3 regions of the Streptomyces sp. NPDC020489 genome follow, and region 1 is predicted to be linked to each of the others. Evidence: riboswitches for the same ligand, from Rfam matches in the RefSeq annotation. Region 1 holds a riboswitch; each other region holds the start of a gene.
The links. A riboswitch is a leader RNA that binds a small molecule or an ion and turns the genes downstream of it on or off. The one in region 1 is predicted to bind cobalamin.

Region 1 (10,420 bases):
GCCGCAGTGGTTCCGGGCGGGTGCCGGGTGTGAGCTGAGGTGGTCGGGGGTGGGCGCCGGGCGTGAGCTGAGGCGGTCCGGGACAGGTGTCGGGCAAGGGCCGCGGAGGTCTGGGACGGGCGCCGGGCAAGGGTCGAGGTGCTCCCGGGGCCGTGTAGGGCAAGGGCCGTCCGGTTGGTGTCCCGGTGTCATTCGTCGAGGTGTGACTGGAGGCGGGCCGAGATGAACCGGCGGTCCTCGGCGGTGGGCGGGGTGGGTGCGTGGGGCTCCAGGGAGGTGGCCAGGTGTTCCGCCACGTCGTCCACCAGGTCCCCCTCCGGCATGGTCCAGCTCTCGAAGCGGCCGCCGATGGCCTCCTCGACCAGCGTCTCGGCCGTCTGCGGGGGCACCTCCCAGCGGGTGAGGAACCAGGTCAGGACCTGACGGCAGTGGCTGTACCAGGCGTCCCCCGAGCCGGTGCGGTCCAGGACCTGGAGGATCAGGTGCTGGGTGGCGCGCTCCCAGGCGTCCCGGCGGCTCTCGGGGTCCGAGGCGGTCAGCGGGTAGGCGTCGAACCGTCGGCTCAGGTACTCCAGCCAGTCCCGCCACTCGCACAGCGAGGCGGCGACCCGGGCCAGGGTCTCCCCGGGCGTGGTGATCGAGTGCAGGGTGCAGCACCAGCCGCCCACGGGCCCACCGCCGAGGTCTCCCTCGTCGTGCGCCCAGCGCCAGCCGGTGCTCCAGCGGCCGTATCGCGCGACGAGCTCCTCGGTCATCTCCCCGGTCCAGTCCCAGCCCTCGCTGTGTGACCAGTCGCACAGCCTGGCGTACTCGGCGTAGGCCTCGTCCGGGTGGGCGGCGGGCTTTCTGACCGGCCGCTCGGGCACCCGGCTCGCGGCGTCCAGACCCCGGACGACATCGAGGGCGGCGGCGCTGTCGAAGGGATGGCTCCGGGGGTCGACCTCGGGCCAGGTCAGGTCGTAGGGGAGGAGTTCGTGGGGCATCGAGGCATGCTCCGTCATGGGCGGTCGCATTTCAACCCGATTGATCGAACCTGCGTTCGGTGGTTTGAGGGGCCGGTGCACGACGATGCGGCGACCCCACAGGGGGTCGCCGCATCGCGGTGAGTCGGTGCCGGCCGGCTCAGTACCAGCCGTTGGCCTGCCAGAACGCCCAGGCGCCGGTCGGGCTGCCGTAGCGGGAGTTCATGTAGTCGAGGCCCCACTCGATCTGGGTCTCGGCGTTGGTCTTCCAGTCCGAGCCGGCGGAGGCCATCTTGGAGCCGGGCAGGGCCTGGACCAGGCCGTACGCGCCGGAGGAGGCGTTGGTGGCGTCGACGTCCCAGCCGCTCTCGTGCTCGACGATCTTGCTGAACGCGTTGTACTGGGCGGTGTTCGGGATCATCTGGCGCGCGATGGACTTGGCCTCGGCGGCGGAGCTGGTGGTGGCCGCCTGAGCGGGCGCCGCGGTCAGCACCAGACCGGCGGTGGCGGCGGCCATCGCGACGGTGGTGACGGCCTTCTTGGGGGAAGCGATGCGGCGAACGATGCGGGAGACGGACACGGAGAACCTTTTCCTCGGGGACGGGGCTGTCGCCTGCACGCTCCGGAGGTCCGGGTCATGCGTCGGCGCCGAGGCCCGTGGGGCGGGTCGGCGCCGTGCGACGTTGTCCAGAGAAACAGGCTCGGAAGCTGTCCGCAATGACCCCTTTTACTAGTTGTGGTCGCATCTGGGGTGGTCGGGGTGCGTGTGAGCTGGCTCTCAATGCCCAGGTCAGAGGCGGTTCTGGCATGGGCATGGCGTCCGATTTGCACTACTAAGTCGGTTAGTGAGTGATGTGGGTCATGTGGGACGGTTCACCGGTCAACGAGGTTCGAATGTGACCGCGGTCTCGAACCTCGCCCGCCGGGTGGCTCTGCGTAGCGCCCTGAGCACGGCGGGACCGAGCAGGAAGGTCAGCACGACCGTGCACACCGCGCGGCCCAGGTCCCAGCCGAGGGACGTGGCCAGGCAGTACGCGACGAACCGGGCCAGGTTCACGGAGACCGGGTCCCCGACGACGAAGGCGATGTTCGAGGCCAGCGCCCCCAGGAAGGGCCAGCCCGCGAGATTCATCGCCGTGCCGTACGCGAACGCCGCCACGAACCCGTACAGGGCCAAAAGCCGGATCTCCGCCCGGCCCCGGAACCGGGCCGGCAGCAGGCCCGCGCCCATCGTGAACCAGCCCATCGCCATCATCTGGAACGGCATCCACGGCCCGACCCCGCCCGTGAGCAGCGCCGACGCGAACATCGTCGTCGAGCCCAGCGCGAACCCGAAGCCCGGTCCGAGGACCCGGCCGCTCAGCACCATCAGGAAGAACATCGGCTCGATACCGGCCGTCCCGGCACCGATCGGCCGCAGCGCCGCCCCCGTGGCGGCCAGCACCCCCAGCATCGCCACCGCCTTCGGACCGAGGCCCGCCTCCGAGATCGCCGCCGCCACGACCGCGACCAGCAGGAGCAGCAGACCCGCGAAGAGCCACGGCGCGTCCTGGCTGTGGGCGCCGACGGCGGAGGTCGCCGGGGTGATGAAGGGCCAGCCGAACGCGACCAGGCCGACCACGCCGGTGACGACGAGGGTGGCGACCGAACGGGGACCCAGCCGGACGGCCGTCATCCGAGCGCCTCGCGCACCTGCGCCACCGTGAGCCACTTCTGCGGCGCCAGGATCTTGCTGACCTGCGGCGCGAAGGACGGGGAGGCGACGACGACGTCCGCCGCGGGGCCGTCCGCGATCACCTCGCCGTCGGCGAGGAGCACCACCCGGTGGGCCAGCTCGGCGGCCAGCTCCACGTCGTGCGTGGCCAGAACGATCGCGTGCCCCTCGGCGGCCAGCTCGCGCAGGACCGTCACCAGGCGGGCCTTCGCGGCGTAGTCCAGTCCGCGCGTCGGCTCGTCGAGGAGGAGCAGGGGCGGCCGCGCGGTGAGGACGACGGCCAGGGCGAGCGCGAGGCGCTGGCCCTCGGAGAGGTCGCGCGGATGGACCTCGTCGGCGACGCCGGGGAGCAGCTCGCCCACGAGGGCCCGGCAGGTGCCGGGCGCCGCGCCGGCGTCCCGGTCGGCGGCCTCGCACTCGGCGGCGACCGTGTCGGCGTAGAGGAGGTCGCGGGGTTCCTGGGGGACGAGGCCCACGCGGCCGACGAGGTCCTTGGGGGCTGTGACGTGCGGCGTCAGGCCGCCCGCGCGGACCTCGCCGGAGGTGGGCCGGACCAGGCCCACCAGGGTGTTGAGCAGGGTGGACTTTCCGGCGCCGTTGCGGCCCATGAGGGCGACGGTCTCGCCGGCGGCGATGGTGAGGTCGACGTGGCGCAGGGCCTGGACGCGGGATCGCGTGACGGTGAGGGCGCGGACCTCGGCGGGATGCGGGGAGGGGGCGGCCTGGTTCTGCCTGCGGCGAAACCAGCGGGCGGGCGGGGTGCCGCGCGAGGAGCCGGGGGCGTCCGAGGGACGGGTGGGGCGCCGGTCGTGCAGTTCCCCGGACTCCTTCAGGGCGTCCCGGTGCGGTGTCTCCAGCCGCTGCCGGAGGTCCGTCGCCCGGCGCCGCGCGTCCCGCACCGTCAGGGGCAGCGGGGACCAGCCCGCCAGGCGGCCCAGGTTCACCACCGGCGGGTACACCGGGGACACGGCCATGATCTCGGCCGGGGTGCCGAGGAGCGGGGCGGCGCCCGGGCCGGGCAGGAGGACGATCCGGTCGGCGTACTGGATGACGCGTTCCAGACGGTGCTCGGCCATGAGGACCGTCGTGCCCAGGTCGTGCACCAGGCGCTGGAGGACGGCCAGGACCTCCTCGGCCGCCGCCGGGTCGAGCGCCGACGTGGGCTCGTCGAGGACCAGGACCAGCGGGTGCGGGGTGAGGACCGAGCCGATCGCGACGCGCTGGCGCTGACCGCCGGAGAGGGTGGCGATGGAACGGGCGCGCAGCTCGGCGAGGCCCAGGAGGTCGAGGGTCTCCTCGACCCGGCGGCGCATCACCTCGGGCGGCAGACCCAACGACTCCATGCCGTAGGCGAGTTCGTCCTCGACGGTGTCCGTCACGAAGTGGGCGAGCGGGTCCTGGCCCACCGTGCCCACGACGTCCGCCAGTTCGCGCGGCTTGTGGGTCCGGGTGTCGCGCCCGGCGACCGTGACCCGACCGCGCAGGGTGCCGCCGGTGAAGTGCGGGACCAGGCCCGCGACGGAGTTGAGGATCGTGGACTTGCCCGTGCCCGACGGGCCCACGAGCAGGACGAGTTCCCCCTCGGGCACCTCCAGGTCCACGCCCTGGACGGCGGGTTCGGACGCGTCCTCGTAGATGACGGAGACGTCCTCGAAGCGGATCACGACGGCTCCTTGTGCGGGGCGAGGAAGGCCGGCAGGAGTCCGACGAGGACTGCCGCGGCGGGCCAGAGCGGAAGGGTGGGGGCGGTCAGCGGGATCACCCCGGGGTGCAGGGCGGCGGGGTCCCGTACCGCGGCGAGGGCCAGCAGCGCCGCGACGGCCGCGCCGGAACCGGCGACCAGCCACGCGCGCGCGGTCCAGCGGTCCGGGCGGTACCGGGTGCGTGGCGTACGGCGGCCCCCGAGCCGCAGGCCGACGAGGGCGGCGGCGACCCCGGCGAGCAGCACGGGCAGACCGTAGGTGCCGCCCTCGGCGGTGAGCAGACCGTACGTCCCGGCGCAGATGCCGAGCAGGCCGCCGAGGGTGAGGGCGGCCGTCGTACGGCGTACCGGGGCGGGGACGGCGGCGGTGCGGCCGTAGCCGCGGGCGTCCATCGCGGCGGCGAGGGCCACGGAGCGTTCCAGGGCGCCCTCCAGGACGGGGAGCCCCACCTGGAGCAGGCCGCGCAGACCGTGGTCCGGGCGGCCGCGCAGGCGGCGGGCGGCGCGCAGCCGCTGGACGTCGGCGATGAGGTTCGGGGCGAAGGTCATCGCGACGACCACGGCCACGCCCATCTCGTAGAGCGCGCCGGGCAGGGTCTTCAGCAGCCGGCTCGGGTTGGCGAGGGCGTTCGCGGCGCCGACGCAGATGAGGAGGGTGGCGATCTTCAGGCCGTCGTAGAACGCGAAGACCAGGGTCTCGACGGTGACCCGGCCGCCCAGCCGGATGCCCTGCGCCCAGTCGGGCAGGGGGAGTTCGGGGAGGGTGGCGATCACGTGCGTGCCGGGCAGCGGGGAGCCGAGGGTGACGGCGAAGGCGAGGCGGACGAGCAGGACGGCGAGGCCGAGCTTGACGAAGGCGGAGTAGGCGCGGGCCCAGGGGGCGTCGGTGCGGCACGCCGCCACGACGAAGGCGGAGGTGGCGATCAGCAGGGCGAGCAGGAGGGGGTTGGTGGTGCGGGTGGCTGCGACACCGAGGGAGAGTGCCCAGAGCCACCAGGCGCCGGGGTGCAGCGGCGTGGCGGCGGAAGGGAGCCGTGCGGCGCCGCCGGGGGCGAGCCGCGGGGCGCGGCCGTCGCCGCGGCGCCCGGGCTCAGCGCGCATTCCGGCGCCGCCTCGCCTGCCACACCGCCGCCGCGCCGAGTGCCGCCACGGCCGCGGCGCCGGCGAAGACGCCCACCGACGGGCCGGCGCCGCCGTCGTCCTTCTCGGAGGGCTGAGCGGACTCGGTCTCCGGCTTCTTCCCCGACGCCACCTGCTCCCCGCACCCCGCCCGCGGATACCCGGCGATGGCGCACAGCAGGGCGTCGGAGCCGTACCGCAGGGGTGGGGCGACCGCCGCCAGGGCCTCCGCCGTGGTCGCGTCGGTGGCGACCACCGCGCACGCCGTCCGCGCCCGCGGCGGGGTCTCACCGGAGGGCGCGTCCGACGTTGTACCGAAGTCGACGACCAGCGCGACGCGCTTGCGGCCGTCCTCGGCCGGGGTGTGCGCGCAGATCGTGGCGAAGGACGCCGTGCCGCGGGGCTTCGCGGCGTCCGCGGAGTCCTCGCTGACGGCGAACCGGAAGCCCTGGACGTCCCCGTCGGAGGGGACGGCGGTGGCGGGCCCCTGGGTGGCGTAGGTCCAGGTGCCGCCGGTGCGGTCCCAGAAGGACCAGTAGCGGTAGCCGGTGGCGTGGGCGGCGCCGGTCGCGCCGGTCAGCAGGACCAGCGCGGCCAGGAGCGGGGCGAGGGCTCGGCGGGTCACGGCTGCCGCTTCTTGTTGCGGCCGCTGATCAGGAAGCCGACGCCGATGCCGGCGACGAGTCCGACGCCGATGATCCACCAGACGCTGACACCCTCCTCGTCCTTCTCGGCGGCCTTGTCGTCCGCCTCGGGGGCCCGGCTCTCGTTCGCGGCCGGGACGTCCCGCGGCTGGGGACCGGTGGCGTTCAGCAGGGCCACGAGGTCCGCGCCCCCGAAGTCGCGCGGGTTCAGACCGGCCGCCTGGGCGGCGAGGACGAGCTGCGCGTACGCGGCCGGGCCGCTCTGCTCGGCCCACTTCAGGGCGTGCGCCGCGAGCCAGCGGCCGGAGGCGGTGGCCTCGGTGTGGAAGTCGGCGGCGGAGAGGGCGACGACCGCGTCCGCGGTGTTGCCGTAGTCGGGCTGGTTCTCGCTGCCGGGCAGCACCGAGGTGAGGTGCTTGTCCTTCGCCATGGTCCTGGCGAGGTAGGAGGCGCCGTTGTGCGCGGCCTGCTCGGCGTCGCCGGGCTTCGCGCAGGACGCCGAGGCGGTGTCGTCGTCGGCCTGGATGTTCGTCGGCTGCTCACCGAGCGCGCCGAGCACGGCCGCGGCCGTCGCGTCCGCGTTGGCGGCGAGCTTGCCCTTCTTGTCGGGCTGGTAGGCGAAGGCACCCGCGCCGTCACCGGTGCACGGCAGGGCGAGCTTCAGCAGGGCGTCGTACGGCGTCCTGCCGCCCGTGCGCACCTTCGCGGGCTGCTCGCCGACGGCGGTCAGGGCGCCGATGACCACGGAGGTGGAGTTGGCGTCGCTCGCCCCGCCCGGCATGTAGCCCCAGCCGCCGTCCTTGTTCTGCACGGACTTCAGCCAGGCGACCGCCTTGCCCGGCGCGTCCTGGTGGCCGCCGGTCGCCGCGAGGGCCTGGACGGCGGCGGCCGTGCTGTTGGTGTCGACCATGACCTTGGCGTCACAGGCCTTGGCGGCATCCGCGCGGAAGGCGGGAAAGGCGCCGTTCGCGCACTGCTGGCCGGCCAGCCAGTCCACCGCCTTCTCGGCGGGGTCCACGCCCTGCTCCACCTGCGCGAGCAGGGTCACCGACTGCCGCCACACCCCGTCGTACGTGGGGTCCGCGCTGCCGTACAGCCCGTCCGGTGTCACCACCGACGGCGACGGCGAAGGACTCGCGGCCACGGCCGGTGCGGCGGCCCCGATGACGGCGGTGGCGGCCAGGACCGCGGCGCTGCGGCGGACGTTCATGATCGGCGGGTGCCTCTCCCTGAAAGCGGGGCCGGGCAGCGCGGGACACCCCGGCGGCTCGGCCCCGTATGCCTCGACGGTGCCGCACACCGGCCGGTTGCCGGTGCGCGTGAGCCGGTCACTGGGACCGTACGGGGCGATCCGGCTCGCCCTCGCGCGCTGCGCAGGGCTCACGGTTGCGGGTCAGCGCCGGAATTGCACCGGCTTCCCCCCGTACGGGCGTGATGACGACCCAGCCACTGTACCGGGCCGTAGAAAGCCGCTGAGGGGCGGCTGTGAGCGGCGGTGGTTCCGGGGCCGCGGAGAGCACGGGGAGCCTGATCGGCTCGGGGCGGGCCTGGGACGTGTACGAGATCGACGGGGCGGGGGTGCGGCGGCGACCAGAAGCGGGGGGGATGGTCCGGTAGGCGGGGGGATGGTCAGGCCCGGTCTCCTCGATTACCCGCTCGCCCCGGTCGCCCGAGGTGTCGGGCCGCCGAAGGGCAGGTGCAGGACCCGGGAGGCCAGCAGCCAACTGCCGTTCGCCGTGCGCCGGAACGTGTCCTCGTAGTGCCCGACCTGGACCGGCGGTCCGGAGGGGATCGGGGTCGTGCCGCCGGCGTGGCCGTCGACGCGGTACGTGGTGAAGTACGAGGTCGCGCTCGCGGTGTCGGCGGAGTCGACGGTGACCAGGATGTTCGACATCACCCGCCGCGAGAGCCGGCCGCCGGGGCGCGAGCCGAAGTACTCCCGCAGTGCCGCCCGCCCCTGGAACCGCCGCGCGTCGCCGCCCGGAGAGGGCCACTCCCAGCAGCCGTCCTCGGTGAACAGCTCGGCCACGGAGCCGGGTTCGCCGAGGTCGAGGCGGCGGACGAGGTCGACGATGAGGCGCTCGCAGGCGCGCTCGGCGAGGAGTCGCTCGATGGGGTCCATGATCCTGTGTAGCAGCCGCGGGCGGGCCGGGGCGACCGATCAGGCCACCGGGCCACCGAGGGGAGCGCGGCTCACGTCGCGTTCGGGGCTGCCACCGCCACGTACGTCACCGGCTCGCTCCCCGCGACCGCCTCCGCCCGCCCCAGCTTCACCAGCCGCCGCAGATGGGCCTCGGCCTCCGAGACCGCGATGTTCCGTGATCCGTAGGGGATCTGGTGCCAGGGCCGGTTCCACTCCATGCGCTCGGCGAGCTGCCACGGGGTCAGCGGCGCCGCGAGCAGGGCCAGCAGTCCGGTCAGCCGCTCCTCGTGGTGGGCGAGCAACTCCCGTACCCGGGCGGGCGCGTCGGTGAACGCGTACTGGTGGGCGGGGAGGATCTCCGCGGGGGCGAGACGGCCGACGCGTTCGAGGGAGTCGAGGTAGTCGCCGAGCGGGTCGGTGACGGTGGCGTCGTCGGGGTCCTCGTACAGGCCGATGTGCGGGGTGATCTCGGGGAGCACGTGGTCGCCGGAGAACAGCCGCCCGTGGCCGGGGAGTCGGGCGGGGTGCTCCTCCTCCAGGTGCAGGCAGACATGGCCCGGGGTGTGGCCCGGCGTCCAGATCGCGCGCAGCCGGCGGCCGGGGAGGTCCAGGAGTTCGCCGGGGACGATCTCGCGGTCGGGGAGCGCGGGGGAGAAGCCGGGGAGCCGGCGGGGCCGGGCGGCGCGCAGCGGCGCGACGTGCTCCTCGGGGGCGCCGGCCGCGGTGAGCTTGGCCGACATGTACGACAGCCAGTGGCCGGCGTCGGTCTCGCGGGTGCGGCGGACGATCGCCGAGTCCGCCGCGTGCATCGCGATCCAGGCGCCGGAGGCCTCACGGACCTTGCCCGACAGTCCGTGGTGGTCCGGATGGTGATGGGTGATCACCACGCCGTGGATCTCGCCGACCGAGGTGCCCAGCGCCGTCAGTCCCGCGGTGAGGGTGTCCCAGGACTCCGGGTCGTCCCAGCCGGTGTCGACGAGGACCGGGCCGCGGTCGGTGTCGACGACGTAGACGAGCGTGCAGCCCAGGGGGTTGTCGGGGATGGGGACTTGCAGGGAGCGGACGCCTCCGCCGTGGTCGCGGACCGCCGGTTCGGGCTGTGGCACCGACTGCGTCATGGGCTCCCCCGTCTCCGCGTTCCGGCCACTATAACTAGAACGCGTTTCGATGGGAGCCCCGGTCACCCTTCCGGTCGGTTCGCCCCTGTGGACTCCTCCGAGGGGAGCTGGTATCAGTTTCCGGTATCTGATGAACCGTCAGAGCCAGTCCCCGGGGAGGCAGTCGCCATGACCGAGCTCGTGGAACACGGACAGCTGTTCATCGGCGGGGAGTTGACCGACCCCCTGGGCAAGGACGTGATCGAGGTGATCTCCCCGCACACCGAGGAGGTCATCGGACGGGTCCCGCACGCCTCGACCGGGGACGTGGACCGGGCCGTCGCGGCGGCGCGCGAGGCCTTCGACCACGGACCCTGGCCGCGCATGACGCTCGACGAGCGCATCGAGGTCGTCACCCGCATCAAGGACGGCATCCTCACCCGGCACGAGGAGATCGCCCGCGTCATCTCCTCCGAGAACGGCTCTCCGTACTCCTGGAGCGTCCTCGCGCAGGCGCTCGGCGCGATGATGGTGTGGGACGCGGCGATCACGGTCGCACGGGACTTCCCCTACGAGGAGCAGCGCGACGGCGTCCTCGGCAGGATCCTGGTCCGGCGTGAGCCGGTCGGCGTCGTCGCGGCCGTGGCCCCCTGGAACGTCCCGCAGTTCGTCGCCGCCGCCAAGCTCGCGCCCGCGCTGCTCACCGGCTGCACGGCGGTGCTCAAGCCGTCGCCCGAGTCGCCGCTGGACGCCTATCTCCTGGCCGAGATCACACGCGAGGCCGGGCTGCCGGAGGGCGTGCTGTCGATCCTGCCCGCCGACCGGGAGGTCAGCGAGTACCTGGTCGGGCACCCGGGCGTCGACAAGGTCTCCTTCACCGGGTCGGTGGCGGCCGGCAAGCGGGTGATGGAGGTGGCGTCACGCAATCTGACGCGCGTGACACTGGAGTTGGGCGGCAAGTCCGCGGCGGTCGTCCTGCCGGACGCGGACCTCGAGACCTCCGTCCCCGGGATCGTGTCGGCGGCCTGGATGAACAACG
Region 2 (10,420 bases), on a different contig from region 1:
CGCTTGGCCATGTTCTGCGCGGCGACCGTCTTGGTGGCCTTGGCGCGCATCTTGTCAGCCTGCGAGTGCAGGGCCGCGGCCTTCTTCTCGGCGTTCTGCCGCTCACGCTTGCGGCGTTTCTCGTCCGCCTCGCGCTGCTGCTGGTACAGCTTCCAGCCCATGTTGTAGACGTCGATCTGGGCGCGGTTGGCGTCCAGGTAGAAGACCTTGTTCACGACCGTCTCGACCAGGTCGACGTCGTGGGAGATCACGATGAAGCCGCCGCGGTAGGTCTTGAGGTAGTCGCGCAGCCAGACGATCGAGTCGGCGTCGAGGTGGTTGGTGGGCTCGTCGAGCAGCAGGGTGTCCGCGTCCGAGAACAGGATCCGGGCCAGTTCGATACGGCGGCGCTGACCACCGGACAGCGTGTGCAGCGGCTGGCCCAGCACCCGGTCGGGCAGGTTCAGCGCGGCGGCGATGGTGGCGGCCTCGGCCTCGGCGGAGTACCCGCCCTTGGTGAGGAACTCCGTCTCCTGGCGCTCGTACTGCCGCAGCGCCTTCTCCCGGGTCCCGCCCTGGCCGTTGGCGATCCGCTGCTCGTTCTCGCGCATCTTGCGCATCAGGACATCGAGACCGCGCGCGGAGAGGATGCGGTCGCGGGCGAGGACGTCGAGGTCGCCGGTGCGGGGGTCCTGCGGGAGGTAGCCGACCTCGCCGGAGCGGGTGACCTGGCCCGCGGCGGGGATGCCCTCGCCGGCCAGGACCTTGGTCAGGGTGGTCTTCCCGGCGCCGTTGCGGCCGACCAGGCCGATGCGGTCGCCCTTGGCGACACGGAAGGTGGCGGACTCGATGAGGACTCGGGCGCCGGCGCGCAGCTCGATACCGGTGGCGGAGATCACGGACAGACTCCAGGGCAGATTCGGTTGGCAGGTGGGCGGCTGAGGACGTTCCCGCCGTCTAATGCGCGAGGAGAATGGCCATGTGCCAAGTCTAACGGGGGCATGCAAGCACTTTTTCGATGCGGGTGTTCCGGGCCGTTCGGGGTGCGTGGGCCGCGGCCGTGGACCACGATGTCGGCATGCAGTTCGACGACGACGCCAGACTGGACACCTCCGAGGTCCAGGACGTGCGCGGCAGCCGCATCCCCGGGGGCAGGGCGACCGTCGGCGGGGGCATCGCCGGGCTGATCGCGCTGCTGCTGGGGCTGTTCCTGGGCGTGGGACCGGACCAGCTCGGGCTCACCGACGAGGGCGGCGGTCAGCCGGCCGCCACGGCGTCGAGCCTGGCCGAGGTCCAGCAGTCCTGCCGCACCGGGCAGGACGCGAACACCAGGGACGACTGCCGCATGGTGGCCGTCGTCAACAGCGTGCAGGACTACTGGGACCAGGAGTTCCAGCGGCGCAGCGGGACGTACTCCCGCTCCCCCACGGTCTTCTTCAGCGAACGGGTCGGCACCGCGTGCGGGGCGGCGACCTCGGCGGTCGGGCCGTTCTACTGCCCCGGGGACCGCAAGGTCTATCTGGACCTGGGCTTCTTCGACGAACTGCGCTCGACGTTCGGTGCGAGCGGTGGCGCCTTCGCCCAGGCCTATGTGGTCGCGCACGAGTACGGACACCACGTGCAGGACCTCATGGGCACCCTGGGCCGGTCCCAGGACGGGCGCACGGGCGAGAACAGCAACGCGGTGAAGGTGGAGCTCCAGGCGGACTGCTACGCGGGCGTGTGGGCGCACCACGCGACCACGACCAAGGACGAGTCGACCGGGCGGCCGCTGATCACCAGCCTCACCGAGGCCGACATCGCCGACGGTCTGGACGCCGCCGCGGCCGTGGGCGACGACCGGATCCAGGAGCGGTTCCAGGGGCGGGTGACGCCGGAGTCGTGGACGCACGGGTCGGCGGCGCAGCGGCAGCAGTGGTTCCACCAGGGATTCGAGACCGGCGACATGGCCCGGTGCGACACCTTCCGCTGACGCCCCTGCCGTGTTCTCGCTGGTCGGGGCCGTTGTCAGTGGGCGCCGCCAGACTGGACGACACATCGGACACGCGGCATTTGATCACGAGGGAGTGATCGGCATGGCAGGCACGAGCGGCACACGCCCCAGCATCTACCCGACCCTGTTGTACACGGACGCCAAGGCGGCCATCAGGCAGCTCACGGAGGCCTTCGGCTTCACCGAGCTGGCGGTGTACGAGGGGGAGGACGGCCTGGTGCAGCACGCCGAGCTGGTCCAGGGCAACGGCGCGATCATGCTCGGCTCCAAGGGGCGCGGCGGCCTCTTCGACGCGGCGATGAAGGACGCCGGCACCACCGGGGTGTACGTCGTCGTGGACGACGTCGACGCACACCACCGGCGCGCGGTGGAGAAGGGCGCGGAGATCCTGATGCCCCCGACGGACCAGGACTACGGCTCGCGGGACTACATCGCCCGGGACGTCGAGGGCAACGTCTGGAGCTTCGGCACGTACGCGCCCGACATCAAGGGCTGAGCGGCCCTCAGCTGCTCCCCGTGTGCACCTGGAAGGCCGCCCTGCGCACCGCCTTGGCGAGCGCGGGGTCGGGGTGGGCCGCGGCGAGCGCGACCAGCACCTGCACCGTGCGGGGGTGGCCGACGGCGCGCACCTCGTCGAGCAGCATGGGGACCGTCGGCTGCACCGCGGCCTCCAGGTGGCGCACCAGCAGCGGCGCCTCGCCGTGGTCGGCGACGGCGGCCGCCGTGTCGACCCACAGCCAGGTGGCCTCCTCGCGGGTGAGCACCTCGTGGGCGTCCTCGGGGTCCACGCCGTCGTGCTCGGCCAGCCAGAGCAGGGCGTAGGGCCGCAGCACGGGCTCCTCGGTCACCGCGCGCACATCGGGCTCGGCAGGGGCGCCGACGACGCGCAGCGCCTCGAAGGCGAGGCCGCGCAGCAGGGCGTCCTCGCCGCGGGCGGCGGCGAGCAGCTCGGTGACGGCGCTGCCGACCGGGCGGGCGGCGAGCCAGGCGCGGTACTCGTCGCGGGCCGCCTTGGGACGGAGCTGGGCGCAGCCGCGCAGCATCTCCTCGGCGACGGCCTCGATGTTCCCGGCGGGGCTCTGCGCGGCCACGCAGATCTGCTCCAGCTTGACCCAGACCGCCCAGTTGCCGAGCGGGGTCAGCGTGGCCTGTCCGTCGCCGTAGGTGAGGGCGCCGACGGACGCGAGGGCGCGCAGGGCCCAGTCGAGGAGGGGTTCGAGGGGGGCGTCCTCGGCCCGCTCCCGGTCGGGGTCGGGCTGCGGGCCGTAGGGGATCTCGCAGCGCTCGGTGCGCAGTTCGGTGACCCGCTGCTCCAGCAGGTCCAGCAGCTGTGCCACGGGCACGGGGCCGGCGGAGAGCTGGAGGAAGGAGAGCACCTGCGGCATGGCCGAGACGACCTCGGCGACGGTGGCGGCCTCGTGCTCGGCGGGTTCCGGGTGAGCGAGCGACCAGGCGTCGAAGAGGGCGACCCAGCCGCGCAGCACGGCGCTGTCGTCGCGGTGCCAGGCACGCAGCCGCCAGCCGGGGCGGGCGCTGCCGCCGTGCACCTCGACGAGGCCGGCGAGCCGTGCGGTGTCCCAGTCGGCGCGGATCTGAGCCGCGGTCAGCCCCAGGTCCGCGGCGGCCCGTTCGGCGCTGCTGTCGGAGAGGGTGGCCGTGCCGTCGGCCTGTCCGGCGTCCCGGCCCGGGCCCAGCGCGGCGTCGGCCCAGTGCGCGACGCGGGCCGCGCCGGCCAGCTGCGAGCGCGCCATTCTGGCCAGCTCGGCCTGGGCCGGGGTGCCCTCCGGGGGGCGGGGTGCGGGGCGGCGGGAGGGCCGCTGGGTCATCGCTCGGGGGGCGGCGGCCAGGGGTCGCGGTCGGACGAGTCGAAGCCTGGAGTCGCGCGGGATACGGGACGTCACGGGTGCAGTCTTCCGGTTGACGGTCCGAAAACCCAAACGGAATGTAACGGCGGGCGATGGAGAGGGCCAAGGCACGGCGTCCGGCGGGCGCTCGGGGGACCCGAACCGGCCAGTGGTACGGCCTTAAACGGAATCCGTGGGCCGGGCTCCAGGACCGGCCGGGGCGGCGTTACATCAGCGGGGTGAGGAAGCGCCGGAGGACCTCTTCGTAACCGGCGGGGTCGGCGTTCCACATGGCGCCGTGCGGGGCGTGCGGGACGGTGTGGAGGGCGATCCGCTGCGGGCGGGCGGCGGCGAGGCGGCGCGAGTGGGTCCAGGGGGCGATGGTGTCGTCGGGGCCGTGCACGATCAGCGTCGGCACCCTGAGCAGGTCCGGGTCGGCCGCCTCGGCGGCGGCGTCGGCGTGCAGCCCGGTGCGGCCCTGTGCGGCGCGCACGGCGAGCGGGAGCAGGGCGCCCGGGGTGCGGCGGGCGGTGGCGAGGGCGCGCAGGGTGGTCTCCCAGCTGAGCACCGGGGAGTCGAGGACCAGGCCGGAGATGCGGTCGCGGACCCCGGAGTGGGCGGCGGCGCGCAGGGCCATGGTGGCGCCGGTGGACCAGCCGTGCAGGACGACCTTCCGGGCGCCGTTGCGAACGGCGAAGCGGATCGCCGCGTCCAGGTCGCGCCACTCGGTCTCGCCGAGGTGGTTCAGGCCGTCCGGCGGGCGGGGGGCGTCGGGGTCGCCGCGGTAGCCGAGGGCGAGCACGGGGAAGCGGCTGGCGGCGAGGAACTCCAGGACGTTCAGGGAGAGTTCGCGGGTGGTGCCGAGACCGTGCACGGAGATGACCCAGGTGGCCCGGATGCCGGGGACGAACCAGGCGGGCAGGGTGCCGAGTTCGCCCGGGACGCCGACCTCCTGGTACGCGATGCCGAGGGCGGAGACGGGGTCGCCGACGTGGACGTTGGGGGTGAACCACACGGTGTCGCCGGGGCGCAGGGTGCCGCGCGTGACCCGCTCAAGGCGGCGCACGACGGTGTCGGCGGTGTGGGCGGCGGTGTCGAGGACGGGGCCGACGACGGCGTGGGCGGCCTCCCCGGCGAGGCCGTAGGTGCCGGGGCGCAGCGCGGCCAGGTCCCGGGTGAGGGCGACCTGGCCCGCGGCCGTGGCGTGCACGGTGAGCCGGGGCTCGGTGGGCAAGGGCCCGCCCGGGGGCGCCTTGAGGGCGGCGTCGCTGGCGAGTCGGCCGACGGCGACGCTCGCGGCGCCGGCGGCCAGGGCCACGGTGACGGCGGCGGCCGTTGCTTTGACAGTGCGCACCCGTCCAGTGTCCTGGTGGACCCGGTGCCGGGCCAGTGGGAGGGCGGTTCGGGGTGAATCGCCGTGTCGCGCGGTGAGCCGGGGTGCCGCGGATCGCAGCGCGACGCGTGGGGGGGGCCGGGGACCCTCGTCACCCGCGCTGCCCGTACCCCCGCAGCTTCCGGCCGGCCTCCGCCACCTGGTCCTTCGACAGGAGCGTCGGGCTGAGGCCCGGCACCGAGGACGCCGTCAGCCACAGACGGCACATCCACTCCAGCTGGGCGGTGCGGTCGAAGGCCTGGTCGAGGGTGGCGCCGTAGGTGATGGTGCCGTGGTTGCGCAGCAGGCAGCCGGTGCGGTCGGCGAGGGCGTGGAGCATGTGCGCGGCCAACTCCTCGGTGCCGTACGTCGCGTACGGGGCGACCCGGACGGCGCCGCCGAGCGCGCCGGACATGTAGTGGATCGCCGGGAGCTCCGGGACGAGCGTCGAGACGGCCGTCGCGTGGACGGCGTGGGTGTGGACGACGGCGCCGGCGTCGCCGGTGCGGTAGATCGCGAGGTGCATGGGGAGTTCGCTCGTGGGGACGAGCCGGCCGAGGACCTGGCGGCCGTCGAGGTCGACGCCGGTGACGTCGTCGGGCGTCAGCCGGTCATAGGGCACCCCCGAGGGGGTGACGAGCACGGTGTCCTCGACGCGGACCGAGACGTTGCCGGAGGTGCCGACGACGAGCCCGTCGGAGACGGTGCGCCGGGCGGTCGCCACGAGCTCCTCCCAGGCGTGTGCCTCCTCGGCGCGCACGCTCCGCCGCCACGGCCCCGGCGCCTCCTGTGCGCCCTGCCCGGCACCGTGCCCGTCCCGCTGCTCGCGTCGCTGCTCAGCCATGCGCCGATCCTGTCAGGTGGGGGCGTACGACGGGACCGGGCCGGGACACTGCGGGCGGCGGCCGGGCGGGCGGCTGGGGGCGTGATTCGGGCGGTGCTCGGGCCGCGCGGGAGGATCGGAGGGGAAACCCTCGATTCCAGTCACCGTGCGGCCCGCCTCAGTTCACCTTCCGTTCATCCTGGTTGCTTACGTTCAACGAGCCAATGACGCTCGAACGATTGCCTGGGTAAATGGAAAACTTCTCGCTGATCCTCGCGATTGTGGTCGTAACCGCACTCGCGTTCGATTTCACGAACGGTTTTCACGACACCGCGAACGCGATGGCCACCACCATCTCGACCGGTGCGCTCAAGCCCAAGGTCGCGGTGGCCATGTCCGCCGTGCTGAACCTTGTGGGCGCCTTCCTCTCCGTGGAGGTCGCCAACACGATCTCCAAGGGTCTCGTCGACGAGAGCGGCATACGTCCCGAGGTCATCTTCGCCGCCCTGGTCGGCGCGATCCTCTGGAACTTGCTGACCTGGCTGGTCGGGCTTCCCTCCAGCTCCTCCCACGCCCTCATGGGCGGACTGATCGGCGCCACCATCGCCTCGGCCGGCACGGGTGCCGTCCACGGCGACGTGCTCGTCACCAAGGTTCTGATCCCGGCGATCGCGGCCCCCCTGGTCGCGGGCGTCGCCGCGCTGCTCGCCACCCGGCTGATGTACTCGCTCGGGAAGAAGTCCGAGGGCAGCAAGTCCTCCGAGAAGGGCTACCGCGCGGGCCAGATCGCCTCGGCCGGCCTGGTCTCCCTCGCCCACGGCACGAACGACGCGCAGAAGACCATGGGCATCATCACGCTCGCCCTGGTCGCCGGCGGTGCCGTCGCCCCCGACTCCGACCCGCCGATGTGGGTCATCCTCTCCGCGGGTCTCGCCATCGCGCTCGGCACCTACCTCGGCGGGTGGCGCATCATCCGCACCATGGGCAAGGGCCTGACCGACCTCCAGCCGCAGCAGGGCTTCGCCGCCCAGACCTCCGCGGCCACGGTCATCCTCGCCTCCTCGCACCTCGGCTTCTCCCTCTCCACCACCCACTCGGTCTCGGGTTCGGTGATGGGCGCCGGTCTCGGCCGCAAGGGCGGCGTGGTGCGCTGGTCGACCGCGACCCGGATGTTCGTGGCGTGGGGCCTGACGCTCCCGGCCGCGGCACTCGTGGGCGCCATCGCCGAGTCCGTCTGCGACCTCGGCAGCTGGGGCACGGCCCTGGTGGCGGTCTTCCTCGTCGGCTCCAGCGCGGCGATCTGGAAGATCTCGCGCCGCGAGGTCGTCGACCACACCAACGTCAACGAGAGCGAGGAGCCGGCCGGCGTCGTCACCACGGCGATCGCCGCGGTCACCCCGCCCCCCGCCGGCACGGTGACCGAGGACCTCACGGCCACCATCCCCGCCCCGATCGCCGCGACGGCGGAGCCGGCCCCGCCGGCCGCCGTCTGAGCCCCACGCACCCCACGTCAACGAAGGAATCACCGGCATGAAGATCGACTGGGAAGCGCTGGGCTCCGTCTTCGGCGTCAGCCTCGTGGTCACCGTGGCTCTCGTGGCCCTCTTCACCCTCGGCATCAAGGGCCTGACCCGCCAGGAACAGGCCTCGGCCCAGGGCGGCTCCGCCGCTCTCGCGGTCACCGGCGCATACGCCTGCTTCGCCGCCTGCGCGGCGGCGGTGGCGTACGGGATCTATCTGATCGTCGCCTGAGGCGACGCGCACGGCCCTCGTGGGGTGGGGGGGGGGGGGGCCGGCCCCCCCCCCCCCCCCCGGGGCCCCCCCCCCCCCCCCCCGGGGGGGGGGGGCGCCCCCCCCCCCCCCCCCCCCCCCCCCCCCACCCCGGCCCCACCCGCGGGGTCGCCCGCGGGGGGGGGGGGGGGGGTTTGGGTGGTTTTTGGGCGGGGGGGGGGGGGGCCCCCCCCCGCCGGGGGGGGGGGGGGGGCGGGTGCCCCGCCCCCCACCCCACGTTTTCGTGACAGCCGCGACGGCCCGTATGTGGGCCTCGGCACACTCCCCCGCCCCAGGTCAACGGCAAGTTGACGGCCCTTCCGGGCCCGTGGTGGACTGCCGGGGCCATGTACGACGGCATGGAGAGGAAGCCGGTGCGAGTCCGGCGCGGTCCCGCCACTGTCACCGGGGTAGGTAGCCCCGGGAGCCAGGAACTCTCGTCGTCGGTCTCGTCGAACCAGGGCGTGGACACCCTGAGTGAGGACATATCACCATGCTCGCCTGCCGTCTGAGGTACCGCTCCAGGTCGCTGCCCGACCCCACGGCCGGTTGAGCCGATGCGTGCCGATCGCGTCTTCGCGTACGGCGCCGCCGCCGGACTTCTCGGGGACCTGCTGCTCGGTGATCCACGCCGGGGGCATCCGGTCGCCGCGTTCGGGCGGGCCGCGGGCGCCGTGGAGCGGGTGCTGTGGCGGGACCACCGGGGGTGGGGGGCGCTGCACACCGCGGTGTGCGCCGGGGGCGTCGTGGCGCTCGGTGCCGTGGCGCAGCACGTCGTACGTCCCTCCCGTACCGCCTCCTTGGCGCTGACCGGCGTCGCCACCTGGGCCGTCGTCGGGGGTACCTCGCTCGCTCGTGAGGCCCGGGTCATCGGGCGGGCCCTGGCCGCCGGGGACGTCGAGGCGGCCCGGGAGCGGCTGCCGCATCTGTGCGGGCGGGACCCGCAGGCCCTCGACGCCGACGGGATCGCCCGGGCCGTCGTGGAGTCCGTCGCCGAGAACACCTCCGACGCCGTCGTCGGGGCGCTGGTGTGGGGGGCCGTCGCCGGGGTGCCGGGACTGCTGGGCTTCCGGGCCGTCAACACGCTGGACGCGATGGTCGGGCACAAGTCCCCCCGCTACCGGCGCTACGGGTGGGCCTCGGCGCGGCTGGACGACGTCGCGGGGTGGCCCGGGGCGCGGCTGACCGCCGTCCTCGCGACGGTGGCCGGCGGCGATCCGCGCGGTGCCGTGCGGGCCTGGCGTGCCGACGCGCGCCGCCATCCGAGTCCCAACGCCGGTCCTGTGGAGGCCTCGTTCGCGGGGGCGCTCGGGGTGCGGCTGGGCGGGACGTTGTCGTACGCGGGGCGGGTGGAGCACCGGCCCGTGCTGAATGGGGAGGGGCGATCCGTGGAGGTCACGGACATCGAGCGGGCCGTACGGCTGTCGCGCCGGGTCGGGCTGCTGGCGCTCGGCGTGGGTGTCGCCGCGCGGGCCGTCGTGCAGGGGCGCAGGTCATGAGCGGCGGGGGGCTTCTCGTCGCCGGGACCACCTCCGACGCCGGCAAGAGCGTCGTGACCGCCGGGATCTGCCGGTGGCTGGTGCGCCAGGGGGTCAAGGTCGCGCCGTTCAAGGCGCAGAACATGTCCCTCAACTCGTTCGTGACGCGGGAGGGCGCCGAGATCGGGCGGGCGCAGGCCATGCAGGCCCAGGCCTGCCGCGTCGAGCCGACCGCGCTGATGAACCCCGTGCTGCTCAAGCCCGGTGGCGAGCAGAGCAGTCAGGTCGTCCTGCTCGGCAAGCCGGTGGGCGAGCTGAGCGCACGCGGGTACCACGGCGGACGCCAGCAGCGGCTGCTCGGCACCGTGCTGGACTGTCTCGCCGAACTGCGGGGCACGTATGACGCGGTGATCTGTGAGGGCGCGGGCAGTCCGGCCGAGATCAACCTGCGGCGCACCGACATCGTGAACATGGGCATCGCCCGCAATGCCGGGCTGCCCGTGCTCGTCGTCGGTGACATCGACCGCGGTGGGGTCTTCGCGTCCTTCTTCGGGACCGTCGCCCTGCTGTCCGAGGCGGACCAGAAGCTCGTCGCCGGGTTCCTCGTGAACAAGTTCCGGGGGGACGTGTCCCTCCTCGAACCCGGGCTCGACATGCTGCACGGCCTCACCGGGCGGCGCACCTACGGCGTGCTGCCCTTCCGGCACGGGCTCGGCATCGACGAGGAGGACGGGCTGCGGGTGTCCCTGCGCGGGACCGTCCGGGAGTCCAACACCGCCCCGCCCGTGGGCGAGGACGTCCTGCGCGTCGCCGTCTGCGCGATCCCGCTCATGTCCAACTTCACCGACGTCGACGCCCTGGCCGCCGAACCGGGTGTCGTGGTGCGGTTCGTGGACCGGGCGGAGGAGCTGGCCGACGCCGACCTCGTCGTCGTCCCCGGCACCCGGGGGACCGTCCGGGCCCTCCAGTGGCTGCGGGAGCGCGGTCTGGCCGACGCCCTCACCGCACGGGCCGCACAGGGGCGTCCGATCCTCGGCGTCTGCGGCGGGTTCCAGATCCTCGGCGAGCACATCGAGGACGAGGTCGAGTCGCGCGCCGGCGCGGTCGACGGCCTCGGAGTGCTTCCCGTGCGGGTGCGGTTCGCCCGCGAGAAGACCCTCA
Region 3 (10,420 bases), on a different contig from region 1:
CCACGAACGGCTGCGCGCCACGCCCGTGCAGTGGCCGGCCGCCGAGGAGACCGGGCCCGCCCGCAACCCGATCCGGTACGTCACCGACGGCACGCTGCGGTTCCCGACCCCGAGCGGGCGGGCCGTCTTCCACGCGCGGCCGCATCTGCCGCCCGCGGAACTGCCGGACGACGACTTCCCGTTCGTCCTGAACACCGGGCGGGTGCAGCACCAGTGGCACACGCTGACCAAGACCGGGAAGGTGGCCAAGCTCAACAAGCTGAACCCCGGGCCGTTCGTGGAGCTGCATCCCGAGGACGCGCGGCGGCTGGGGATCGCCGAGGGCGACGGGGTGGAGGTCGCCTCGCGGCGGGGGCGGGCGGTGCTGCCCGCGGTGCTGACCGACCGGGTGCGGCCGGGCTGCTGTTTCGCGCCGTTCCACTGGAACGACCTGTTCGGCGAGTACCGCTGCGTCAACGCGGTGACCAGCGACGCCGTGGACCCGATCTCCTTCCAGCCCGAGTTCAAGGTGTGCGCGGTGTCCCTGACCCGGGTCTCCTCGGCACCGGCTCCCGCACCGGCCCCGCTGCCCGCGCCCGAGGCCGTCGTCCCGACCTCGGTGATCCCCGCCGCCGACCCCTTCGGGCTCGACCCGGCCCCGCCGCCCGTCCTGACCGCGCAGGAGCGCCTGTATCTCACCGGCTTCCTCGCGGGCATCGACTCCGGCGCCCCCGGCGTCCCGGTCCTCCCGCCGGACGCGCCCTTCAGCGCCGAGCACGCGTTGTGGGTGAACGGCGTCCTGGCCGGCATGTACTCGCGGACGACGTCGGCCCCCCGGCCCCAGCCCGGCCGTGAGGTGGTCGTGCTGTGGGCCTCGCAGACCGGGAACGCGGAGGGCTTCGCGGGCGCCGTGGCCGACCGGCTCTCCGCGAGCGGGCACCGGCCGGTGCTGGTCGGCATGGACGACACCGACCCGGGCACCCTGCCGACCGGCGCCGACCTGCTGCTGATCACCAGTACCTTCGGCGACGGCGACGCCCCCGACAACGGCTCGGGCTTCTGGGACCGGCTCGCCGCCGAGCAGGCCCCGCGCCTGGACGGGGTCCGCTACTCCGTGCTGGCGCTCGGCGACTCCTCCTACGACGACTTCTGCGGCCACGGGCGCCGGCTCGACGCCCGCCTAGACGAGCTGGGCGGGGTGCGGCTGGCGCCGCGTACGGACTGCGAGCCTGACTACGAACCGACCGCGGACGCCTGGCTGGACGAGGTGCTGTCCGCGCTGGGCGGCGCACCCTCGCCGGTCCGGGCCCCGGCGAAGTCCGCCCGCGCGCCCCAACCCGCGCCCACCACCGGCCGGTTGGTCGGCAACCGGCTGCTGAGCCTGCCCGGCGCGGGCAAGGAGGTCCGGCGGTTCACCTTCGACACCAGCGGGACCGGCCTGTCGTACGAGGCCGGGGACGCGCTCGGGGTGCGGCCGGTCAACTCCTCCGCCCTGGTGGAGGAGTGGCTGGCGGTGACCGGCGTCGACGGGTCGGCCGTCGTGACGGTCGCCGGCGTCGGGGAGGTCCCCTTCGGCGAGGCCCTGCACCGGCATCTCGACATCACCCGCGTCACGCCCGACCTGCTGCGGTTCGTCGCCGAACGGGTCCGGGACGGGCGGGAGTTGCGGAAGCTGCTGCGGCCCGACAACAAGGACGGCCTGGCGCAGTGGAGTTGGGGCCGGCAGGCGGTCGACGTGATCGCCGAGCACCCGGTGCGGGCGGACGCCCGGGACTGGGCCGGGGTGCTGAGGAAACTCCAGCCGCGCCTGTACTCCATATCGTCCAGCCCGCTCGTCGACCCGCACCTGGTCTCGCTGACCGTCTCGGTGGTGCGGTACGAGAACCTGCGCGGCATCCCGCGCGGCGGGGTCTGCTCCCCGTTCCTCGCGGACGCCGCGCCGGGCACCGAGGTGCCGGTCTTCGTGCAGGCCTCCCCGCACTTCCGGCCGCCCGCCGATCCCTCGACGCCGATGGTGATGGTCGGGCCCGGCACCGGCGTCGCGCCCTTCGTGGGCTTCCTCCAGGAGCGGCGCGCGCTCGGGCACCGGGCGCCGAACTGGCTGTTCTTCGGGGAACAGCACCGGGCCAGCGACTTCTACTACGAGCAGGAGCTGACCGAGCTGCTCGACGAGGGCACGCTCGCCCGCCTCGACACCGCCTTCTCCCGCGACCAGCGTCAGAAGGTCTACGTCCAGGACCGGATGCGCGAGCACGGCCCCGAGCTGTGGCGGTGGCTCCAGGACGGCGCCCACTTCTACGTCTGCGGCGACGCCTCCCGGATGGCCAAGGACGTGGACCGGGCGCTGAGGGACATCGCGGTCGCGCACGGCGGGCTGGGCGAGCAGGAGGCTGCGGCCTATGTGAAGCAGCTGGCCTCGACGAAGCGGTACGTACGGGACGTGTACTGACCCGCCCACCTCCCCGTCTCCGTCCGACCGGCTGACATGCCCACCTCCCCTTCTCAGTCCAACCGGCTGACACGCCCCGCCTCCCTGCCCCAATCCAGCCGACCGCCTGGCGAACGGCGGGCGAACGCCGGGTCACGCGACCTCGCACAAAATTGGAACGAATCCATTTCTTGAACCATTCGTGTTTGTGGGGGTAGGTTGGCCCCCATGACTTCACCGCAGCCCCCGACCACCGCAGAGGACCTGCGGGGCGCCGGCCTGCGGGTGACGGCCGCCCGCGTCGCGCTCCTGGAGACCGTCCGCGCAGGCGACCACCTCGGGGTCGACGCCCTCGCCTCCGGGGTGCGGGACCGGGTCGGCCACATCTCGGTGCAGGCCGTCTACGACGCCCTCCACGCGCTCACCGCGGCGGGACTCGTCCGACGTATCGAGCCCCCGGGCAGTCCCGCCCGGTACGAGGGCCGGGTCGGCGACAACCACCATCACCTGGTCTGCCGGGAGTGCGCGGCGGTCGTCGACGTCGACTGCGCGGTCGGCCACGCGCCCTGTCTGACCGCCTCCGACGACCGCGGCTTCTCGATCGACGAGGCCGAGGTCATCTACTGGGGCCTGTGCCCCACCTGTTCCACCGCCCGCAAGGCTTGAGCACCACACCCGGAAGGATTTCCCCACATGTCCGAGAACAGCGCCGCTGAAGGCACATGCCCGGTCGCACACGGCCGCGCCGCACACCCCACCCAGGGCGGCGGCAACCGTCAGTGGTGGCCGGAGCGGCTCAACCTGAAGATCCTTGCGAAGGACCCGGTCGTCGCGAACCCGCTCGGTGCGGACTTCGACTACGCCGAGGCGTTCGGCAACCTCGACCTCGCGGCCGTCAAGCGGGACATCGCCGAGGTCCTGACCACCTCCCAGGACTGGTGGCCGGCGGACTTCGGCCACTACGGCCCGCTGATGGTCCGGATGGCCTGGCACAGCGCCGGCACCTACCGCATCAGCGACGGCCGCGGCGGTGGCGGCCGTGGTCAGCAGCGTTTCGCGCCGCTGAACAGCTGGCCGGACAACGTCAACCTGGACAAGGCCCGCCGTCTGCTGTGGCCGGTCAAGAAGAAGTACGGCCAGTCCATCTCCTGGGCCGACCTCATGATCCTCACGGGCAACGTGGCGCTGGAGACGATGGGCTTCGAGACCTTCGGCTTCGCCGGCGGCCGCGCCGACGTCTGGGAGGCCGACGAGGACGTGTACTGGGGTCCCGAGACCACGTGGCTCGACGACCAGCGCTACTCCGGCGACCGCGAGCTGGAGAGCCCGCTCGGCGCCGTCCAGATGGGTCTGATCTACGTCAACCCCGAGGGCCCCAACGGCAACCCGGACCCGCTCGCCGCGGCCCGCGACATCCGTGAGACGTTCCGCCGGATGGCGATGAACGACGAGGAGACCGTCGCCCTCATCGCCGGTGGTCACACCTTCGGCAAGACCCACGGCGCCGGCCCGGCGGACAACGTCGGCGCCGACCCCGAGGCCGCCCCGATCGAGGACCAGGGCCTCGGCTGGGCCAGCACCTACGGCACCGGCAAGGGCGGCGACGCCATCACCTCCGGTCTCGAGGTCACCTGGACCACCCAGCCCACCCGGTGGACCAACGATTTCTTCGACATCCTCTTCGGCTACGAGTGGGAGCTCACCCAGAGCCCCGCCGGCGCCCACCAGTGGGTGGCCAAGGACTCCGAGGAGATCATCCCGGACGCCCACGACCCGTCGAAGAAGCGTCGCCCCACGATGCTCACCACCGACCTCTCGCTGCGCTTCGACCCGATCTACGGCGAGATCTCCAAGCGCTTCCACGAGAACCCGGACCAGTTCGCGGACGCCTTCGCCCGCGCCTGGTACAAGCTGACCCACCGTGACCTGGGCCCGAAGTCCCTGTACCTCGGCCCGGAGGTCCCGGCGGAGACGCTGCTGTGGCAGGACCCGCTGCCGCAGGCCGAGGGCGCGCCCATCGACGCCGCCGACGTCACCGCGCTCAAGGCCAAGCTGCTCGCCTCGGGCCTGACCGTCTCGCAGCTGGTGTCGACCGCGTGGGCGTCCGCGTCCACCTTCCGCAACAGCGACAAGCGCGGCGGCGCCAACGGCGCCCGCATCCGTCTCCAGCCGCAGGTCGGCTGGGAGGTCAACCAGCCCGACGAGCTGGCTCAGGTCCTGCGCGTCCTGGAGGGCGTCCAGGCCGACTTCAACGCGGCCTCCGGCGCCAAGAAGGTCTCGCTGGCCGACCTGATCGTCCTCGGCGGTGCCGCCGCGATCGAGAAGGCCGCCAAGGACGCCGGGTACGACGTCGAGGTGCCGTTCACCCCGGGCCGTGTCGACGCGACCGAGGAGCACACGGACGCCGAGTCGTTCGCCGCGCTGGAGCCGACCGCGGACGGCTTCCGCAACTACCAGGGCAAGGGCAACCGCCTGCCGGCCGAGTACCTGCTGCTCGACAAGGCGAACCTGCTCGGCCTGAGCGCGCCCGAGATGACCGTCCTCGTCGGCGGCCTGCGTGTCCTGGGCACCAACCACGGCGGGACGTCCCTCGGTGTCCTCACCGAGACCCCCGGTGTCCTCACCAACGACTTCTTCGTCAACCTGCTCGACCTGGGCACGGAGTGGAAGTCGACCTCCGAGGACCAGACCCACTTCGAGGCCCGTGACGCCTCGGGCGCGGTCAAGTGGACCGGCACCCGTGCCGACCTGGTCTTCGGCTCCAACTCCGAGCTGCGCGCCCTCGCCGAGGTCTACGCGAGCGACGACGCGAAGGAGAAGTTCGTGAACGACTTCGTCGCGGCGTGGGTCAAGGTGTCGAACGCCGACCGCTTCGACCTGGTCTGAGTCAGCGCACCGGGGACGCCCCGGCCGGCCCGTGCGGGCCGGCCGGGGCGTCCCCTTTTGCCCGGTGCGGGGCGTCAGGCGGCCGTGTACCCCAACTGCCTGCGCATGTACGGCGTCATCAGGGTCTTCGCCTTGGCCAGGACGGAGGTACGGCCGCCCAGGACCGCGCTCTCCCCGCCCGGCACCGGCAGCAGCGTCAGGCCGTCGGCCCCTCCGAAGGGCACGATCAGCGGGGTGCGGTGCACGGGACGGTAGAAGCGGGGTTCCTTGCGGTGCCTGCCGGGGCTCTGGAGCTGGGCGCGGATGTTGTGGACCGCGAGGTCGGCCTGGGCCAGGGCGGCGGGGGTGATCTTGAGCTCGGTGGCGTCGTTGACGTCACCGACCGCGAAGACGTCCGGCCGGCCGTCGACCCGGAGCGTCCGGTCGACCTTGACGTGCCCGGAGGGGTTCAGCCAGTCCCCGTGGCCGCCGAGGCGGAGCCAGAGCGTGTTGGGCGTGGTGCCCGTGGCCCAGTACGAGAGGTCGGCCTCAAGGACCTCGCCGCGCGCGTCGCGATAGGTGCCGAACTCGAGGCCGGGTGACATGAACGACTTCAGCCGCACCTCCACGTCGTGCGCCTCCAGCCAGGCCAGCGCCTTGCGTCCGGCGCGTTCGCTGCCCGTGCCGTGCAGCAGGGCGGGACCGGAGTGGGCGAGCGTGACCCGCGCGTCCGGCCGGGCCAGCCGTATCTCCGCGCTGAGTTCGACCCCGGAGGGCCCACCGCCGACGACGAGGACGTGCCCGGCGCCGGCGACGGCCTGCTGGTGCCCGGCGAAGGCCTTCGCGGCCTCCTCGACGGTGGTGCCGTTGAAGCGGGCCGGTTCGGGGTAGTCGGCGCCGGTGGCGATCACCACCACGTCGTAGGGCAGCCGCTCCCCCGTGGCCAGGACGACCTGCCGGGCCTCGGTGTCGATCCGCAGTGCCTTGCCCAGCACCACCTGGCCGCCGCTGAGCAGCCGGTCGTACGGGATGAAGGGGGTCATCGACCACTCCGGCCGGACGCCCGCCCGCAGCGAGGCGACGCGGTGGAAGAAGACCTCCTTGCGGTCCACCAGCGTGACCCGCGCGGTCGCGTCCAGCCTCCTCGCGATGCGGACTCCCGCGTAGCCGCCGCCGATCACCACTACGTCGCCGTCGCTCACACGACTCTCCTGTGCTGTGGGGGAGCCTGCACAGTAACGCTTGAACTTTAAAGTTGTGGGGGCCTGATGTGTGCGTTCCGTGAAGCGATGCGCTACGTCAGCCCGGCGACGAACGTCCCGAGGCGGGCCAGGCCCTCGCGCAGCGTGTCGCCGGAGGCCGCGTACGACAGGCGCACGTGCGTGTCCGCCGTCCCCACCCCGAAGTCACGGCCCGGGGTGAGCGCGACATGCGCCTCCCGCAGTGCCCGGGCGCAGAACTCCCACGAGGTGAGCCCGGTGCCGCTGACGTCGAAGTAGACGTAGAACGCCCCGTCGGGCGGCACCGGCACCGGCAGCCCGATCCGCGCCAGGCCGTCCAGGACGAGCGCGCGCCGGCGCCCGAACTCGGCGCGCCGCTCCTCACAGACGGCGAGGGAGTCGGGGGTGAAACAGGCCAGGGCGGCGTGCTGGGCCGGGGTGGAGGCGCACAGGAAGTAGTTCTGGGCGAGGCGTTCCAGGGCCGGTACGAGGATCTCCGGGACGACGCACCAGCCGAGCCGCCAGCCGGTCATGCCGAAGTACTTGGAGAAGCTGTTGATGACGACGGCGTCGGGGTCGTACGACAGGGCGCTGCGGGGCGGCCGGTCCTGGTCGTCGTGGTCGCCGAGGTCGAGGTAGATCTCGTCGACGATCCGCCAGGCCTGGCGGTCCCGGACGAGTGCGCACAGCGCGGCCAGCTCGTCGCCCGGTACCGAGGTGCCGGTCGGGTTGGAGGGCGTGGCGACCATGACCCCGCGCGTGCCGTCCGTCCAGTGTTCCCGCACGGAGTCCGCGTCCAGCTGGAAGCGCGAGGCCGCGCTGGTCGGCACCAGCCTGACCCGGGCGCCGAAGCTCTCCATGATCTGCCGGTTGCAGGGGTAGGACGGGTCGCCGATCAGCACCTCGTCCCCGGGGTCGACGAGCGCGGCGGCGCCCAGCACCAGGGCGGCCGAGGCGCCGGCAGTCACGACGACGCGGCCCGGGTCGACGTCGACGCCGTGGCGCTCGCCGTAGAACCCCGCGATCGCCTGCCGCAGGGCGGGCATGCCGAGCGCCTCGGTGTAGCTCATGGGCCGGCCGTCCATGGCCGCGCGCATCGCCTCCACGACGGCCGGGGGCGCGCCGAAGTCGGGCTCGCCGAGGCTGAGCTTGACCACGTGGTGGCCCTGGGCCTCCAGGGCGGCGGCGTGCTTGCCGAACTCCATGGCGTAGAAGGGGGCGACGGACTCGGCCCGCTGCGAGATCCGCATGCGGCGACCTCCGGCTCGACGACGGACGGGACGTGCTGACCCTAAGCGGTCACGAGAGGGGCTGGTCCGCGGGCCCGCCCCTCGGGTCACCTCCTGGCCGTCAGGCCCGGGCGTGCTCCCGGCCGCCGCGGCTGTACGGGGGTGCCGTCGCGCACCGCGGGCGTGGATCCCGCGGTGCGCGCGGCGTTCGGCTCCGCCCCGGTGTGCGCCCGGTACGAGCCGGGGGGCGCCGTCTGCGCGCCCCCTGTCGGCGCTTGCCAGCGCCTTGACGAGGGCACTACTCTCGCCAGGCCTTGGTGAACGGGAAATCCGGTGTGATGCCGGTGCGGCCCTCGCCACTGTGATCGGGAAGTCCGGCTCCGGCCCTCGCGGGCAGCCACTGGGTCCTTGTGACCCGGGAAGGCGGAGCACCGGGCGGTGGGACCCGTGAGCCAGGAGACCGGCCAAGGCGCGTCAACCATCCACGAGGTGCTGGAGAGGGTCTGCTGAGCCATGCACATAGCCGAGGGATTTCTGCCTCCGGCGCACGCGGTCGCCTGGGGCGTCGCGTCCGCGCCATTCGTCGTCCACGGAGTGCGCTCACTCACGCGTGAAGTCAGGGAGCATCCGGAGAGCACCCTGCTCCTCGGCGCCTCGGGCGCCTTCACCTTCGTCCTGTCCGCACTGAAGCTGCCCTCGGTGACGGGCAGTTGCTCCCACCCCACCGGCACGGGCCTGGGCGCCATCCTGTTCCGCCCGCCGATCATGGCGGTGCTGGGCACCATCACCCTGCTCTTCCAGGCGCTGTTGCTGGCCCACGGCGGCCTGACCACGCTGGGCGCGAACGTGTTCTCGATGGCCATCGTCGGGCCCTGGGCCGGATACGGCGTCTACAGACTGCTGCGGCGTCTCGGTGCGCCGCTGATGGTGGCGGTGTTCTTCGGCGCGTTCCTCGCCGACCTGTCCACCTACTGCGTCACCAGCGTGCAGTTGGCGCTCGCCTTCCCCGACCCCGGCAGCGGATTCCTGGGCGCGCTCGGCAAGTTCGGCTCCATCTTCGCCGTCACGCAGATCCCGCTCGCGGTGAGCGAGGGGCTGCTGACGGTGTTCGTGATGCGTCTGCTGGTCCAGTCGAGCAAGGGCGAACTGACGCGGCTGGGCGTGCTGTTGAGCCGTCCGGAGAAGGCCGCGGCCGACACCGGGACGCAGGCGGTGGCCCGATGAGCCGGAACGCGAAGATCAACACGCTGTTGCTGCTCGTCGTGGTGGCGCTCGCCGTGCTGCCGCTGGCCCTCGGGCTGGGCGACCACAAGGAGGAGCCCTTCACGGGCTCCGACTCCGAGGCCGAGACCGCGATCACCGAGATCGAGCCGGACTACGAGCCCTGGTTCTCGCCGCTGTACGAACCGCCGTCCGGCGAGATCGAGTCGGCGCTGTTCGCCCTCCAGGCGGCAGGAGGCGCGGGCGTCCTCGCCTACTACTTCGGACTGCGCCGGGGCCGTCGGCAGGGCGAGGCCCGGGCACTGGCCGGACAGAAGTCCGAGGACGCCCGGGACGAGTCCGCCACCGAGCGGACCTGATCCCGCGTGCTGCCGATCGACGCGGCCGCGCACAGCAGCCACTGGCGCCGCCGCCATCCCGTGGACAAGGCCGTCCTCGGCCTGGGCCTGACGGTCCTGGCCATCTCCCTGCCGCCCTGGCCGGGCGCCGCCCTGGTGCTGCTGACGTCCGTCACCGTCCTCCTGGGCCCGGCGGGGGTGCCCGCCCGGCGGCTGTGGCGCGCCTACCGGGTACCGCTGGGCTTCTGCGCGACCGGGGCGCTCACCCTGTTGGTCCAGGTCGGCGGCCCCGACGGTCTCGTCGCCCCGGCCGACGGCGGCTGGGTGCGCGCCGGGGAGCTGTTGCTGCGGACGTCGGCCGCCTCCCTCGGCGTGCTGCTGTTCGCCTTCACCACCCCCATGTCGGACCTGCTGCCCCGGCTGGTCAGGGCGGGCGTGCCCGCACCCGTCGTGGACGTCGCCCTGGTGACGTACCGGATGAGCTTCCTGCTCCTGGACTCCGTGCGCCGCGTGCGGGAGGCGCAGGCCGCGCGGCTCGGGCACACCGGCCGGGCCGCGGAGTGGCGGTCGCTGGCCGGGCTCGGCGCGACCGCCTTCGTCCGGGCGTTCAGCCGGGCCGCCCGGCTCCAGGACGGTCTCGCCGGACGCGGTTACGACGGCACCTTGCGCGTGCTGGTGCCCGAGGCCAGGGTCTCGGTCCGTTTCACGGCCGCCAGCGTCGCGCTGCTCGTGGCGGTGGCCGCCCTCACCCTCGTCCTGGAAAGGCCGCTGTCATGAGCGAGCCCGCACTGGTCGCCCTGCGGGGCGCGTCCTTCGCCTACGAGGACGGTCCGACCGTGCTCGACGGCCTCGACTTCGAGGTGCGCGAGGGGCGGGCCCTCGCCCTGCTGGGCCGCAACGGCAGCGGCAAGACCACCCTGATGCGGCTGCTCAGCGGCGGACTGCGGCCGCACCGCGGCGCGTTGTCGGTCGAGGGGCGGTCGGTGTCGTACGACCGCAAGGGGCTGACCCGGCTGCGGACGACCGTGCAGCTGGTCGTGCAGGACCCGGACGACCAGCTGTTCGCCGCCTCCGTCGCCCAGGACGTGTCCTTCGGACCGCTCAACCTCGGTCTGCCCGACGCGGAGGTACGGACCCGGG

Region 2: it holds a riboswitch for cobalamin, as region 1 does, so the genes downstream of both, ACH41F_RS38600 (cobalamin biosynthesis protein) here and ACH41F_RS01805 (prenyltransferase/squalene oxidase repeat-containing protein) in region 1, are expected to answer to the same signal.
Region 3: it holds a riboswitch for cobalamin, as region 1 does, so the genes downstream of both, ACH41F_RS07885 (energy-coupling factor ABC transporter permease) here and ACH41F_RS01805 (prenyltransferase/squalene oxidase repeat-containing protein) in region 1, are expected to answer to the same signal.

What each region holds. Positions count from the first base shown of each region.
Region 1 covers NZ_JBIRUZ010000001.1:401,615-412,034, forward strand. Annotated here, with positions in the region: gene ACH41F_RS01775 (hypothetical protein) at 189-983, opposite strand; gene ACH41F_RS01780 (transglycosylase SLT domain-containing protein) at 1,123-1,542, opposite strand; gene ACH41F_RS01785 (ECF transporter S component) at 1,843-2,637, opposite strand; gene ACH41F_RS01790 (ABC transporter ATP-binding protein) at 2,634-4,340, opposite strand; gene ACH41F_RS01795 (energy-coupling factor transporter transmembrane component T) at 4,337-5,479, opposite strand; gene ACH41F_RS01800 (SCO2322 family protein) at 5,469-6,122, opposite strand; gene ACH41F_RS01805 (prenyltransferase/squalene oxidase repeat-containing protein) at 6,119-7,351, opposite strand; cobalamin riboswitch at 7,469-7,602, opposite strand; gene ACH41F_RS01810 (nuclear transport factor 2 family protein) at 7,790-8,263, opposite strand; gene ACH41F_RS01815 (MBL fold metallo-hydrolase) at 8,335-9,402, opposite strand; gene ACH41F_RS01820 (aldehyde dehydrogenase) at 9,571-10,420, shown strand, end outside.
Region 2 covers NZ_JBIRUZ010000021.1:73,616-84,035, reverse strand. Annotated here, with positions in the region: gene ACH41F_RS38640 (ATP-binding cassette domain-containing protein) at 1-878, opposite strand, end outside; gene ACH41F_RS38635 (neutral zinc metallopeptidase) at 1,058-1,951, shown strand; gene ACH41F_RS38630 (VOC family protein) at 2,055-2,468, shown strand; gene ACH41F_RS38625 (hypothetical protein) at 2,476-3,873, opposite strand; gene ACH41F_RS38620 (alpha/beta fold hydrolase) at 4,043-5,170, opposite strand; gene ACH41F_RS38615 (class II aldolase/adducin family protein) at 5,301-6,032, opposite strand; gene ACH41F_RS38610 (inorganic phosphate transporter) at 6,263-7,504, shown strand; gene ACH41F_RS38605 (hypothetical protein) at 7,542-7,763, shown strand; cobalamin riboswitch at 8,105-8,238, shown strand; gene ACH41F_RS38600 (cobalamin biosynthesis protein) at 8,339-9,280, shown strand; gene ACH41F_RS38595 (cobyric acid synthase) at 9,277-10,420, shown strand, end outside.
Region 3 covers NZ_JBIRUZ010000003.1:161,977-172,396, reverse strand. Annotated here, with positions in the region: gene ACH41F_RS07910 (molybdopterin-dependent oxidoreductase) at 1-2,428, shown strand, start outside; gene ACH41F_RS07905 (transcriptional repressor) at 2,636-3,073, shown strand; gene katG (catalase/peroxidase HPI) at 3,101-5,293, shown strand; gene ACH41F_RS07895 (FAD-dependent oxidoreductase) at 5,368-6,474, opposite strand; gene ACH41F_RS07890 (pyridoxal phosphate-dependent aminotransferase) at 6,567-7,742, opposite strand; cobalamin riboswitch at 8,020-8,205, shown strand; gene ACH41F_RS07885 (energy-coupling factor ABC transporter permease) at 8,235-8,945, shown strand; gene ACH41F_RS07880 (energy-coupling factor ABC transporter substrate-binding protein) at 8,942-9,301, shown strand; gene cbiQ (cobalt ECF transporter T component CbiQ) at 9,308-10,057, shown strand; gene ACH41F_RS07870 (energy-coupling factor ABC transporter ATP-binding protein) at 10,054-10,420, shown strand, end outside.